Regions from separate parts of the Micromonospora sp. GCM10011541 genome, predicted to be linked through region 1. Evidence: riboswitches for the same ligand, from Rfam matches in the RefSeq annotation. Region 1 holds a riboswitch; each other region holds the start of a gene.
The links. A riboswitch is a leader RNA that binds a small molecule or an ion and turns the genes downstream of it on or off. The one in region 1 is predicted to bind cyclic di-AMP.
Positions count from the first base shown of each region.

Region 1 (4,748 bases):
CCACGCAGGAGCGCAAGCAGATCGCCGGCGTGCTCGCCGTCCGCGACAAGTACAAGGCGCAGAAGGCGAAGCTGGACGCGCTGATCGCCACCCAGATCAAGCAGCGCGACGAGCTGGCGGCGAAGAAGAAGCAGATCGACGCCGAGATCAAGCGCCTCACCGCCGCGCTGCCGAAGACCACGGTGAAGGTCACCGGCTGCCCGACCATCAACGGTGTGGTCAGCAGCGCCGCGCAGACCGCCATCCGGGTCGCCTGCCAGCAGGTCGGCGACCCGTACGTCTGGGGCGCCACCGGCCCGAACTCGTTCGACTGCTCCGGTCTGACCCAGTACGCCTACAAGGCGGCGGGCATCTACCTGACCCACTTCACCGGCGCCCAGTGGAGCGAGGGCAGGGCGGTCTCCCGCTCCGACGCCCGCCCCGGTGACCTGGTGTTCTTCTACAGCGACCTGCACCACGTCGGCCTGTACCTCGGCAACGGCCTGATGGTGCACGCGCCACGGACCGGCAAACCGGTCCAGGTGAGCCAGGTCAACTACATGCCGGTGGCCGGCTACCGCCGAGTCACCTGATCCGATCCGACGACGAAGGCCCCCGGTCGAGCTGACCGGGGGCCTTCGTCGTCGGATGCGGTGGCTACTGCGGCGCGCCCACCGCGGCCGGCAGGATCAGCACGTCGTCCAGGTTCGCGAACATCACCCGGTGGCCGAACTGGATCTGCACGTACTGGTTCTCGCCCCGGACCACCGTCCGGTCGCCGGGGGCGGAGCCGTCGAACGAGACCGCCCGGTAGTACTCGCCCGGGAGGACGCCGCCGAGCGCGTACCGCTGGCCCGCCGCGAAGGTGTACTGCAGCGGCGAGATGCCCTGGTACGGGATGGTGGCCGGGTAGGCGGCCCGCTCGGGGTAGGCCCGCCCGTACACCGGGATCGTGGTCTTGCCCGGCTTGGGCGTCACCACGAAGCCCTGCGCCCACTTCGCGGTGGGCGCGGCGGACGGGTTGAAGAACCAGGCCTTCTGGCCGAGGTACCAGATCGCGGTCCAGTCACCCTGGACGTCCGCGAGGGCGTACGTCTGACCGGCCGAGGCGCGGGCACCATGGTCCTTGATGTACATGGTGTCCGGCGTGCCGTTCGGGCGCAGCCCCCGGTCGTTGACCAGCGGGGCGTCCAGGCTCGGGGCGCTGTGCAGGATGACCGAGGACGAGCCGCGCAGCGGGCAGGGCTCGGCCGGCGGCGGCGGATCCGGCACGCCCGGCGGCTGCTGGTTGCAGCCGTAGAACGCCGGGCGGTTGCTGGCGAAGTCCGGGTCGATGGTGACCAGACCGGTGTGCGGGGTGCCGGTCGACTGGAACGGCGCCTTCATCAGGTCGAAGTAGTGCGACCAGTCCCAGTACGGGCCCGGGTCCCAGTGCATATCGGCCACGGTCCCGGCGGTGGTGCCCGGGACATTGTCGTGGCCGAGGATGTGCTGCCGGTCCAGCGGGATCTGGAACCGCAGCGCCAGGTGCCGGACCAGCTTCGCCGACGTCCGGTACATCGCCTCGGTGTACCAGGTGCCGTGGCCGGCGAAGCCCTCGTGCTCGATGCCGATGGACTTGGCGTTGACGTACCAGTTGCCGGCCTGCCAGCCGACGTCCTTGGCCTTGATGTGCTGGGCGACGTAGCCGTCCACCGAGCGCAGCGTGTAGTGCCAGCCCAGGTAGGTCTTGGTCTGCACCAGCTTCACGCTCGGACCGAAGTAGCCCTCGGTGTCGTGGATGACGATGTACTCGAGCTTCTGCTGGGCCGGCCGGTCACCGAGATCGTGGTTGCCGTAGTCACCCGGCTTCGGGCCGTACTTCTCGTACGGGGCCGGGATCCACTCGCAGGCGAGGCGGACCGGGCACTCCAGGCCGTCCGGCCGCTCGGCGCGGCGCAACCCGAGCCGGTGCAGCCCCGACTCGTCAGGGGACACCTGGCGGGCGGCGAGGGTGACCCGCTGGCCGTCGTCGGTCATCCGGCTGGCGCCGACGCTGATCTGGTCGTACACCTCGTCGGCGAAGGCCGCGGCGGCGTCCTCGGTGTCCGCGCCGGAGTACCGGGCCACCGCGCCGTACCAGGCCGCCGGGTCGCTGCCGGCGCCGACCGGCGCGGCCAGTTCCTTCTGGTACGACGCGAGCAGCGCCGCCCCGCCGCGGATGTTGGCGGTGGCGTCGGTGCGCAGCGTCGCCTCGGCCACGCCGGTGAGCGCGGCGGCAGCGTCGAGGGTCTGCAGGGACGCCTGCGGCAGGACGTCGCCGGTCGCCTCGGCGGCGGCCGACGTGTCGACCACCAGCGGCCGGGCGTCGTCGCCCCGGGGGTCCTCGTTCTCGTCGACGTGTGAGCTGCCGGGGGTCGAGGCGACCTGTTCGGCGTCGGTCAGGTGCATCGGCCCGTAGCCGCCGCTGGTGCTGGGCTGGCCGGGGTGGGTGTCCCAGCGGGACTCCAGGTACGACACGCCGAGCAGGACGATCTCCGGCACGCCGTACTCGGCCGCCGCGGCGGCGTACTGCTGCTGGCGGTCGGCGGACCCGGCGGTCAGGGGCTCGGCGGCGACGGGTCCGGTGCTGAGAAGGGCGGTCGCCGCAGCCACGGCGGTGGCGAGCAGAACTCGTCTGCTCGGCGGCAAGGGTGGACGGAGCATCGAACCTCCAGGTCGGGCGGAAGTCACTGCGTGCTCACCCTCACCCCACCCATGGCGTTGGGTCAATACCTTTCCCCGCAGTGATGTTGAGTGAAGGAAACCTTCACCAGCGCGGCCCATGCGAATTCGGGTACGGAGTGTCACGGCGTCTCGGGTTGCGGATTGATAACGGCGCTCTCTACTCTGGTCAATCGTCGACCGGAATGTGCATCGCCCAACCCGGGTGGTGACGGTCCGACACTGCCGAGTCGCCTCCGGGCGAGCCGGGGACCCAGTTACCTGGGGTGAATCCGCAGCAATGCGGTAGGGCGGCTCCCTTCCCGTCCGAACCCGTCAGCTAACCCGGTAGGCGGTCAGCGAAGAAGGAGTCAGGAAGCCCGGTGGCACACCATGCCCCGCGGCGACCGTCGGTCCGGTCGAACGACCGGATGACGGCTGCGCCGCGTCCACGCTGGTCCCGCTTCACCACCGCCCTCGCCGCCCTGGCCGGTACCGCCGTCATCCTGACCGGCGGCGCCACGGCGGCCCACGCCGACCCGTCGGTCGCCGAGATCGAGCGCCAGATCGACCAGGACTGGAACAAGCTCGAACCGATCATCGAGCAGCACAACGCCACCCGTCAGGACCTCGCCGCCAAGCGGAAGCAGGCCGAGGCCCTGGCCAAGCAGATCGCCCCGTTGCAGCTCCGGGTCGACCTCGCCATGGGTCAGGTCGGCGGCCTCGCCGCCGACGCCTACAAGGGCGACAACCTGTCGACGGTGAACGCGCTACTGGGCAGCCGGTCGCCGAGCGACGTGGTCACGAGCCTCGAACTGCTCGACCGCTTCGCCCACCGCCAGCAGCAGCAGGTACGCAACGTCGTCGAACTCCGCGACGAGCTGGCCGCCAAGAAGAAGCCGCTCGACGAGATGGTCGCCCAGCTGACCCGGACCGAGGCCCAGCTCGCGGCGAAGAAGAAGCAGATCAACGCCGAGATCGCCAAGCTGGACAAGCTCCGCCTCAAGATCTACGGCAGCGGTGGCGGCGGCCCGCTGCGGCCCGCGCCCTGCCCGTCCGGCTACCCGGGCGGCCCCGCCGGGGTCGCGGTCAAGTTCGCCTGCGCCCAGATCGGCAAGATCTACGTCTGGGGCGCCGCCGGCCCGGACCACTACGACTGCTCCGGCCTGACCATGGCCGCCTGGGCCAAGGCCGGCGTCTCGCTGCCGCACAACGCGCGGCAGCAGCACGACGTCACCCGCCGGGTCAGCCGGAGCGAGCTGCGCGCCGGTGACCTGGTCTTCTACTACAGCGACCTGCACCACGTCGGCATGTACGTCGGCGGCGGCTGGGTGGTGCACGCATCCCAGTCCGGCAAGCCGATCACGATGAAACGCGTCGACGACGGCCAGATCAACAGCTACGGCCGACCGGGCTGATCCACCGGAAGGGGCTCTCGCGTGGCGGGGCCCCTTCCGCGGTCAGCGGGTCGGCCAGGTGCGCCAGAGATGCCATGCGGGCTTTGCTCTCACTGGTAGCGATGGTCATCGTGCCCGTCACCTGCGGCGGGAGTGGTGAAGCGTGGGGGACATCGGTGGCCGGTCGCGAACGGCGGCCCTACGGACGCACCGCCTCGTCCCGGGCTTCTCGACGAAGCAGGGCAGTTGAGATGACCGCAGCGAACACGCAAAAGCCGCCCGGCACGAAAACAGCAATCCGCTTCTCCTGCGCCTTCAAGGTCAGATACTGAGCCTTGCTGATGACCGTCGCCTCGCCGTGGTTGTTGACGACGTACGTTCCGGCACGCTGCTCCGGCACACCCGGTGTGGCACCGAGGGAGAGAACTCCGACCAGCCAGAACCCGGCGAACAGCAGCCAGCTCGCGATGAGCAACCAACCCGGCATCGTTTCGCGCAACAGACGCCACAACGCCTGGCCGCCGCCGGCACGGGTGCCGGTCTCTTGGACCGCGAGGCCCATGACTGCGATGAGGGTGATGACAAAGCCCGGCAGCGCCAGCAGCAATGCCGACGCCAGGATGATGGGCGTGGGCAGCGGAAGACCTCCTGGGAGTGTCGAGGCTGCCAACAGGCCGGCGCACCAAACGA
Region 1 covers NZ_JBHSBP010000057.1:178,566-183,313, forward strand. The annotation lists gene ACFOYX_RS25485 (C40 family peptidase) at 1-572, shown strand, start outside; gene ACFOYX_RS25490 (peptidoglycan recognition family protein) at 637-2,664, opposite strand; cyclic di-AMP (ydaO/yuaA leader) riboswitch at 2,896-3,031, shown strand; gene ACFOYX_RS25495 (NlpC/P60 family protein) at 3,093-4,079, shown strand; gene ACFOYX_RS25500 (hypothetical protein) at 4,258-4,748, opposite strand, start outside.

Region 2 (4,748 bases), on a different contig from region 1:
TCGCCTTCACCCAGGTCGACCCGAACACCTCGTACGTGCTGCTCTGCGGCTCGCTGTTCGTGATGGGTCTGGGCATGGGCGGCACGATGATGCCGATCATGACGTCCGCGCTGAAGACCCTGCACGCGCAGGAGGTCGCCCGCGGCTCCACGCTGGTGAACATCCTCCAGCAGATCGGCGGCTCCGTCGGCGCCGCGGTGATGTCGGTGATCCTCACCAACGAGCTGAACGGCTCCCAGCCGATCCCCGGTGTGACCGATCCGAGCGGCAAGCCGATCACCGAGGCCGGGCTGGCCATCGCCGCCCAGCAGCGGCCGGAACTGACCCAGCAGTTCCCGGTCGACCCGTCGCTCATCGAGCGCGGGCTCAACTTCGCCGCCAGCTCCTTCGGCACGACGTTCTGGGTGGCGTTCGCGCTGGTGCTGTTGACGTTCATCCCGGCCGCGTTCCTGCCCCGCCGGCGTGAGCGGTCGCACCTGCTCGACGACCAGCCGGGGGAGCAGGGGAAGACGCCCGTCGTCATCCACTGAGCCGACCTTCGGGGCCGTCGGGTACGTCCCGGCGGTCCCGCTTCGGGCGGAGGAGGGCACCGCACGTGTGCGCCGAGACCCACGTCGGCGCACACCGTTCATCGGCCTGCGCGGAGCTGGCGCTGCGGGTGCTGCGGCGCAGCGCGGTCGCGGTCTCCGAGCAGGCGCCCGACGGCGTGCCGGTCACGGCGGACCGGATCGCCATCTGCGCTGCCCACCGGGACCAGGTGGCGGCGATCCGATCGCAACTCGGCGCGGCCGGCGCGGGCATCACCGTCGACACCGCCAACCGGCTCCAGGGCCGGGAGTACGACGTGACGATCGTGCTGCACCCGCTGTCGGGGCGGCGGGACGCGACCGCCTTCCACCTGGAGTCGGGGCGGCTCTGCGTGCTCGCCTCGCGGCACCGGCACGCCTGCATCGTTGTGGCGCGGGCGGGGATCGGCGAGCTGCTGGACGCGCACCCGTCGACCGAGCGGGTGCACCTGGACGTGCCGGTCAAGTTCCCGGACGGCTGGGCGGCCAACCAGACGATGCTCAGCCACCTCGCCGCGCACACCGTCACCTGACCACCGCAGAAGCGTCAGCGGTGTCCGGTGGCCGGGACCGGACGGTCAGCCGGGGCGGCGAGCACCGCTGTACGGCATAGCCGCCAGCTGGGCCATTCGGACCACGTCGCCGGTATGCGGGGCGTGGACGATCAGTCCATTGCCGACGTAGATACCCATGTGATGGTGATCGGAGTAGAAGAAGACGAGGTCACCCGTGCGAAGGTTTGTTCTGCTCACCGCCGTACCTTCGGTCCATTGCGCACCTGTGTAATGGGTCAGCTGCACCCCTGCGGACGCCCACGCGTACTGGGTCAGGCCGGAGCAGTCGAACGAGTCCGGACCGTCGGCCGCCCACACGTACGGCTCGCCGATCTGATTGCACGCGGTTTTCGCCGCGACGCCGCCGCTTCCCGTGATGGGGACGGCGGGACACTTCCCACCGATGAACAGCGAACTGGTCGACGTGATGGGTGAGGTGCTGCTCGCGGTGGCGGCGGACTGCGCGGCGGCTGCGGCTCTGGCCGCCGCGGCGTCCGCGGCCGCCTTGGCCGCTGCGGCCTTCTCCGTGGCGGCGATCTGTCTGTGTAGCGCATCCAGCCGCTTGATCTCGGCGTCGATGGCCTTCTTGCGAGCCGCCAACTGGGCCTGCTGGCGCTGCTGTATCGCGATCAGCGCGTCGACCTTCTCCTTGTCGGCGTCGTAGCTCGCCTGCTGGGCCGACAGTCGGGTGATCTGTCGCTGCTCCGAATCTGCCATTCGATTCACGAGCGCGAGCTGGTCTCCCAACGCGGTCGGCGACGAGCCGCGGGACAGCAGGGCGTTGAATGTGGAAAGACTTTTCCTGCTTGTAGTACCCCGCCACAATCCCCTGGACCCGCGTCCTGCTGACCTCCACCGACTTGCCGAGTGGCTCGATCCTCCGGCTCAGTTCGGCCGATCTCCGCTGGTTCGCGGCCAGTTCTGACCGGACCTTGTTGTACTGCTCGATGACGGGTTCGAGCTTTTGCCACGCCGCTTCGATCTGCTGCTGCACATCGGTGGCCGACGGTGCGGCGTGGGCGGGGGCCGCTGGCCCGACGGCCACCATGGCCGCCGCCGCGACGGCGAGGATTCTGGTGAACAGACGCGATCCGGCGGGCCGGGTGCGCACGGGTGGCAACGGGTTCGGCTCCTTCCACTCGAGGCCGACGCACCCCAACGGTGCACCGACCTCGACCGCCTACCGGGTTAGCTGACGGGTTCGGGCGTGGAAGGCGCCCTACCGCTGATGCGGATTCACCCCGAAACCTGCGGTGGTTCCCCGGCTCGCCTGGCGACGCCAGTGACGTCCAGCGACTCGGCGGTGGCCGTCCCGGGGCACTCCAGGTGGAGACCGACATCCGGAACGGACGCTGACCAACATTAGTGAGGACGGCCCAAAGAAATCAACGAGCCGGCGACGCCAATTCACTGTGCTGTCAAGCGGGCACATTGGGTGCCGGAATTATGCGTACGTAAGGCTCCGCTAATCGAATTCTTAATCTTCCCTAATCTTGGCCTTCAAGCTGCGCGCTATTTTTCTTCGGCAACCCTCAGGTGACGCTTGACCGTTTCCCGACGTCATGGCGGCTCCATGGTCCCGTAAGCGAGCCACCCGCCGCCGGGGCCGGCCGAGGCTACTTCCCGTGGGGGTCGGACGCGTTGAGGGTCGCGACGACCTGGTCGTAGTCGCCGCGCGCCTCGCCGTAGCGGAGGAACTTCACCCGCTCGACCTGGATCTCCTTCGCGTCGGGCTGCGACTCGAGCAGCGCGACGACCTCCGCCACGAACTCGTCCAGCGGCACCCCGTACTCGCTCGTCTCCTGCCCGGGCAGCAGCGCGGTGCGGACGGCCGGCGGTTCGAGCTCCACGATCTTCACGGTCGTGTCCGCGAGCTGCAGCCGGATCGACTCGCTGAGCATGTGGATCGCGGCCTTCGACGCGTTGTAGCTCGGGGTGACCTTGAGCGGCGCGAACGCGAGGCCCGAGGAGACGGTGACGATGGTGGCGTCCGGCTGCGCCTGCAGGTGCTCGATGAACGCGGCGATCAGGCGGACCGGGCCGAGCACGTTGGTCGTCAGCACCGCCTCGGCCGAGGCGAGGAACGATTCGGGCTTGTGCCAGTCCTCGATGCGCATGATGCCGGCCATCGTGACCAGGACGTTGAGGTCCGGGTGCTTCGCCAGCACCTCCTTCGCGGCGGCCTCGATGCTCGCGGCGCTCGTCGTGTCGATCGCCACGGTGTCGATGTCGGGGTGCTCCGCGGCGATCTGCTCGAGCAGGTCGGTGCGCCGACCGCCGACGATGACCGTGTTGCCCTTGGCCCGCAGCTCGAGCGCCAGGGCGAGGCCGATCCCGCTCGTGGAGCCGGGGATGAAGATGGTGTTTCCGGAGATGTTCATGCACCGAGCTTCGGCCGTCGTCCCTGGTTTGGGGCAGAGACCGGTCATCGGGGGATCCGCAATCCCTGGTTCGCGCCCGCCGCAGCCGGATACTGGGATCATGGATCGTGCAGCACTGGCCGATTTCCTGCGCCGCCGCCGCGAGGCGCTGCAGCCCGGGGACGTCGGGCTGGCTGCGGGCGCGCGCCGGCGCGCACCAGGCCTGCGCCGTGAGGAGATCGCCGCCCTCGCCGCGATGTCGACCGACTACTACACCCGGCTCGAACAGCAGCGCGGCCCGCAGCCGAGCGCGCAGATGCTCGCGTCACTCGCCCGGGCGCTTCGGCTGACGAAGGACGAACGCGACTACCTGTTTCGGGTGGCGGGGCACAACGCCCCGGCAGTCGTGTCCGCGGCGACGCACGTCGCCCCGGCGCTGCTGCGCGTGCTGGACCGGCTCGACGACACCCCGGCGCTCATCCTGTCCAACCTCGGCGAGACGCTCGTGCAGAACCGGATGGCCGCAGCCCTGCTCGGCGACAAGTCGGGCTACACGGGCCTCGCCCGCAGCGAGATCTACCGGTGGTTCACGGCTCCCGCGGAGCGGCTGCGCTACCCCGAGGAGGACCGCGACCGGCAGAGCCGCGCCCAGGTCGCCAACCTGCGTGCCGCGTACGGATCGATGGGCCCGCAGTCGCGGGCCGGTGAGCTGGTGCGGGCGCTGCAGAAGGCGAGCCCGGAGTTCGCCGAGCTGTGGGAACGGCACGAGGTCGCCAAGCGCTTCGCGGACCACAAGACACTCATCCATCCCCAGCTCGGTGCGATCGAACTCGACTGCCAGGCGCTGTTCACCGAGGACCAGTCCCAGGCACTGCTCGTGCTCACCGCGTCCCCGCGCAGCGAGGGCTACGAGAAGCTGCAGCTGCTCGCCGTGCTGGGACACGAGCGCTTCCCCGCCGACACGACGCCCCGTTAGCCCTGCCGGAGAAATCCGCTACACCTGCAGACGAGGGCCGTCGGTGACGCACTCGTCTATCTGGATGGCCCGTACCGCGGCGGGAACTGACCGCAGTAGCGGCCACGCTCCGCGGCTTTCCTGTCGGCCACCCACGTGAGGCGGATCAGCCGCCGTAGAGCCAGCGGGCAGGGTCCGGGTACGGGGCCTACCCAGTCAATTCGTCACCGAGTTCAGGCTTGAGGGCTTCGCCACGCCTCCGCAACCGGTACGCCGCGATCGCATTGCCGACGCCGAGCAATGCCAGGATGCC
Region 2 covers NZ_JBHSBP010000002.1:184,355-189,102, reverse strand. The annotation lists gene ACFOYX_RS01135 (DHA2 family efflux MFS transporter permease subunit) at 1-530, shown strand, start outside; partial or broken gene ACFOYX_RS01130 (AAA domain-containing protein) at 629-1,099, shown strand; gene ACFOYX_RS01125 (C40 family peptidase) at 1,145-1,837, opposite strand; cyclic di-AMP (ydaO/yuaA leader) riboswitch at 2,283-2,433, opposite strand; gene ACFOYX_RS01120 (SDR family NAD(P)-dependent oxidoreductase) at 2,737-3,501, opposite strand; gene ACFOYX_RS01115 (helix-turn-helix transcriptional regulator) at 3,602-4,456, shown strand; gene ACFOYX_RS01110 (hypothetical protein) at 4,644-4,748, opposite strand, start outside.
Region 2: another riboswitch for cyclic di-AMP. It lies ahead of ACFOYX_RS01125 (C40 family peptidase); the one in region 1 lies ahead of ACFOYX_RS25495 (NlpC/P60 family protein).

Region 3 (4,748 bases), on a different contig from region 1:
GCCGAGATCATCTTCGACCGCGGCCTGGGCGACCTCTTCGTGGTCCGGACCGCCGGCCACACGACGGGTCCCGAGGTGCTCGGCAGCGTCGAGTACGCCCTGACGGTGCTCGGCACCCCGCTGGTGCTGGTGCTCGGGCACGACTCCTGCGGCGCGGTGCAGGCCGCCAAGGAGGCGGTCACCACCGGCAGGACCCCCGCCGGGCACCTCGGCGCGGTGGTCGATGCCGTGGTGCCCAGCCTGCGCCGGGCGGCGGCGGAGGGCGTCGAGGACATCGACGGCATCGTCGACATCCACATCGCGCAGACCGTCGAGGCGCTGCTGGCCAGCTCCCCCGTCCTGGCCGGTGCGGTGGCCGCCGGGCGGTGCGCGGTGGTCGGCATGTCGTACCAGCTCGGCGCGGGCGAGGTGCGGACTGTGGCCACCGTGCCGGCGGGTGCGCCGACCAGGCCGCCCGCCCAGGTCGAGCACCCCACGCCCACCGCCGTCGGCTGACGCCGCGCCACCGGCACACGACGACCGAGGGGCCGTCCCGCGCGGTTCGGCGGGACGGCCCCTCGGCCGTGGTACGTCGTCGGTCAGAGCAGCGACATGTGCACGTGGTCGGTGTGGTTGGACGGCCCGCTGTAGGACTTCCAACCGGTCGCCGGGAACCAGATCTGCCGGTTCCAGATCACGTAGTAGATGCCGAGCCGGTCCGCGTTGCGGATCAGGAAGGCGGCGACGTTGTTGCCGTACATCCGGGTGTCGTTGTTGTGCCAGGGGGCGAACCCGCTGTTCTGCAGCGACCAGTCGCAGGCCCGGCCCTTCGGGTGCTCCCACGGCCCGCCGGACCGGTAGCAGCCGGCGAAGCGGTTGAAGCCGGCCCGCCTCACCTCCTTGTACGCGTGCAGCGTGCGCGGCGTGATGCAGCCGGAGGTGGTGGGGTCGTTCTCGCTGCACGACTCCGGCTTCCAGTCCCCGTCGGCGGTGCGGCCGGGGCCGATCCGGGCGACCGGCGAGGTGGCCGAGACCAGGCCGCCGGTGAAGCCCTTCCCGCCGACCAGGGCGAGCGCCTTCTCCGTCTCGACTTTCTCCCGGGCCATCGCGTTCGTCAGCGTCTGCTGGGCGCGCACCTCGGCGTCGAGCGCCAGCTTGGCCTGTTCGGCGCGGTTCTTCGCCGCGTTGACCTCGGCCAGCTTCTGCGCGTTGACCATGTTCAGCTCGTCCAGGGCGGCGGCCCGCCGGACGAACGAGTCCGGGGCGTTGCTCTCCAGCAGCATGGCCACCGCGCCGATCCGGCCGGTCCGGTACGACTGTGCCGCGATCTGGGACACCTGCGGGCGCAGGGCGTCCAGCTGGTGCTGCGCCGCGCGTACCTCCAAGGCAAGCTGGAGCTGGCGCTGCCTCGACTTCGCCAGCTTGGTCTTCGCCTGCACGTAGTTGCGGTTGGCGGCCTCGATGGCGTCGGTGATGAGCTTCGGCTCGGCGTCCTCCTCGTGCCCCGAGGGGGTGGGGGGCGTCGTCGGCGCCGCGATCGCCGGCGCGGGGCCGGCGACGATGGTGAACGCGGTGAGCACGGCCACCACGGGGGTCAGCCAGCGGCGCAGGGGTGCCGTCACAGTGTTCCCTTCCGTCGACCGCCGACCGGGTTAGCTGACGGGTTCGGGGCGGAAGTGGCCCCTACCGCTGGCGCGGATTCACCCCATGTACCTGGTTCCCCGGTTCGCCGTACGGCGATTGGGCGGCGGTACCGCAGGCGCCGCTGCGCGCCTTCGGCGGTGACCGGCAGCGAGGTTACCCGAGAGTCCTCCCGAGGATCTACGTCCGGAAGCCGACTAAAAGCGGTAATTCGACGGCCGACCCCGTGACCAGCATCGCTTTTGGCGCGGGCGGTCACGCTGCGGAGTTTCACCATGCGGTGTCCGTGCTCCTCTCCGGTCCGGTCCGACCGCCGTGGGCGTCCGCGGCCGCACCGCTGCGTGGTGCGCTGAGCGCCGCCAGCGCGGCGTCCGGCTCCGCGGGGGGACGGGACGCCGGCGCGGCGGGCTGCCCCGCGCCGCCCCGACCGGCGGTGGTCACCACGGCCGCCAGGCCGGTGGTGAGGGGTACGGCGGCGATCAGGCCGATCGTGGCCACCGCGCTGCGAACGATCTCCTGCGCCATGAACTCGCTGGTGAGGATCTCGCTCACCGGCCGCGAGTCAGCGACGAGCAGGAGCAGGAGCGGCAGCGAGGCGCCCGCGTACGCCAGCACGATGGTGTTGACCGTGGAGGCGATGTGGGCGCGGCCGACGCGGGTGGCCGCCCGGTAGAGCTGCAACCGGGACAGCCCCGGATTGGCGTGCGCCAGCTCGGTGACGGTGGCCGCCTGGGTGACCGTCACGTCGTCCAGCACGCCCAGCGAGCCGATGACGATGCCGGCCAGCAGCAGCCCGTGCAGGTCGACGTCCCGCTGGAACATCGACAGCGTGGTGGCGTCCTCGCTGCCGAATCCGGTCAGGTGGGTGGCGGCGGTGGCGAGCGTGCCGAGGACACCGGTCAGCACCAGGCTGCCGAGGGTGCCGAGAACCGCCACCGAGGTCTGCGCGGTGATCCCGTGGGTCAGGTACAGCACCACGAACATGATCAGCGCCGAGCCGACGATCGCCACCAGCAGCGGTGGCTGGCCGGCGCCGATTCCCGGCAGCACGAAGCCGAGCAGGATGGCGAAGCTCGCGACCAGGCCGCCGAGCGCGGCCAGCCCCCGCCAGCGGCCGAACGCGACGATGGCGACGGCGAACAGTGCCGCCAGCCACACCAGCGGCTTGCCCCGCTGGTGCTCGGCGATGTTGTAGCTCTTCGTCGCGGGGTCGGCCGGGTCCACCAGTTCCACCAGGACGATCCGGTCGCCGACCTCGACGGTGGGCGCGCCGGGGCCGACGGGGATCGGGGTCTCCACCTGGCGGCCGGCGTCCGGGCCCTGCTCGACCGCCACGCGGACGGTGCCGCAGGGCCCGGCGGAGCCACCCGGGGTGCCCTCCGGCACCTCCGCCGCCGGCGGGCACGGCTCGGTGACCACCCGGGTCACCGTGCCGTGGTAGCGCGGCACGTCGGCCGCACGCTCCGGGGCCGGGGTGTCCCGGGGCCAGAGCACCAGGGCGGCGAGCACGCTGAGGACGAACAGCGGGACCACCGTGGCGACGAGGATCCGTCGTACGCCCGGCGGGGCGGCCGGAGCTGGACCGGTGTGGTCGGCGCCCATGGTGAGTCTCCCAACGGTTCTCAGGCGAGGTACGTGTCACCGGGCCGGTCGGTTCACCGGGCCGGGACAGGCGTCCGCCGGTGCGGCGGTCGCCGGGGCCGTCGCAGGGAATGCTAGTCAGGCCGACCGGCGGTCCCGCCGGGCGGCGCTCCGCGGCGCGGAGCGGGCCGTTCCTCCCGACCGGTACGACCCGGCAGGTTAGCGTGGTCTCCGTGCGTACGGAGGCGGCGGTGACGCCCGGACGGTGGGTCCGGCTCCTGCTGCTGCTCAGCACGCTGGTCGGGCTCGCCGCCATGCACACCCTCGGCCACGGCGCGCACGCCTCCGGTGGGCACCGGGCGGGTCACGAGACGCAGCGCGCCGGGCACCACCTCGATCTTCCGGCGGTCCTCGCCGAGGCGGTCGCGACCGTCGCCGCGGCGGTGGCCGACTGCCCGGGTGACGGCTGCCACGCCCGCGCGCTCCCGCCGACCGGTCCCAAGGACGACCGGTCGGGGTGGAGCGTCTGCCTGGCCGTCCTCGGCGCGTTCGCCGTGGCGCTGCTGGTCGCCGTGCTGCTGCGGGCCGGTTCGCGGCCCGTCGGACGGGCCGCCCGCGGATCGCCGCGACCCGCCTGCGGACCGCGGGCCCCGCCGCCCCAGCCCTTCGCACTGCGTCTGGTGACGGCGTCGGTGCTGCGCAGATAGGACGCCCGACGCGGGTGACCGTCCGGTGACCCGCGTCCCGTGTCCGCTGCGTACGTTCCGACACCGAAAGGTCTTTCCTGTGTTCACTCGTACCATCGCGCGTCGTGCCGCCCTGGTCGGCGCGACCGCTCTCGCCACGCTCGCCCTGGCGGCCTGCGGCGATGCCGACCACTCGACGTCCGGCTCCGGCCACAACATGCCGGGCATGGGCGGCGCCGGCACGCCCACCGTGGGCGCCTCGGCATCGTTCGCCGAGGCCGACGTGATGTTCGCCCGGATGATGATCCCGCATCACCAGCAGGCCGTGGAGATGGCCGAGCTGGCCGACAGTCGGGCCGCCGACCCGGAGGTGAAGAAGCTGGCGGGGCAGATCAAGGCTGCCCAGGCGCCGGAGATCGCCGCCATGAACGGCTGGCTCACTGCCTGGGGCGCGCCGGCGCCGTCGGCGAGCGCGGGTCACGGCACGCCGGGGATGACTCACGGCATGCCCGGCATGATGTCCGACGCCGACCTGGCGAAGCTCGAGGCGGCGTCCGGGGTCGACTTCGACCGGCAGTTCCTGACCATGATGATCGCCCACCACGAGGGCGCCATCACCATGGCGCAGGAGGAGATCGCGAGCGGCGCCAAGCCGGACGCCCGGGCGCTCGCTGAGCGGATCGTCACCGCCCAGCGGGGCGAGATCGACCTCATGAACAAGATCCTCGACCGGCTCTGAGTCCCACCTGCCGGGTGTCCGGTCCGCCCCTGCGGGCCGGGCGCCCGGCGGGGCCGGCCGGAGCGCGCTCGTCAGGGGTGGGCCGGGCGGTTCACGTCAGGCCGGCGCGACGACGGCGGTAC
Region 3 covers NZ_JBHSBP010000105.1:71,923-76,670, forward strand. The annotation lists gene ACFOYX_RS35605 (carbonic anhydrase) at 1-495, shown strand, start outside; gene ACFOYX_RS35610 (hypothetical protein) at 579-1,601, opposite strand; cyclic di-AMP (ydaO/yuaA leader) riboswitch at 1,606-1,736, opposite strand; gene ACFOYX_RS35615 (YibE/F family protein) at 1,891-3,222, opposite strand; gene ACFOYX_RS35620 (DUF6153 family protein) at 3,435-3,908, shown strand; gene ACFOYX_RS35625 (DUF305 domain-containing protein) at 3,988-4,626, shown strand; gene ACFOYX_RS35630 (SHOCT domain-containing protein) at 4,718-4,748, opposite strand, start outside.
Region 3: another riboswitch for cyclic di-AMP. It lies ahead of ACFOYX_RS35610 (hypothetical protein); the one in region 1 lies ahead of ACFOYX_RS25495 (NlpC/P60 family protein).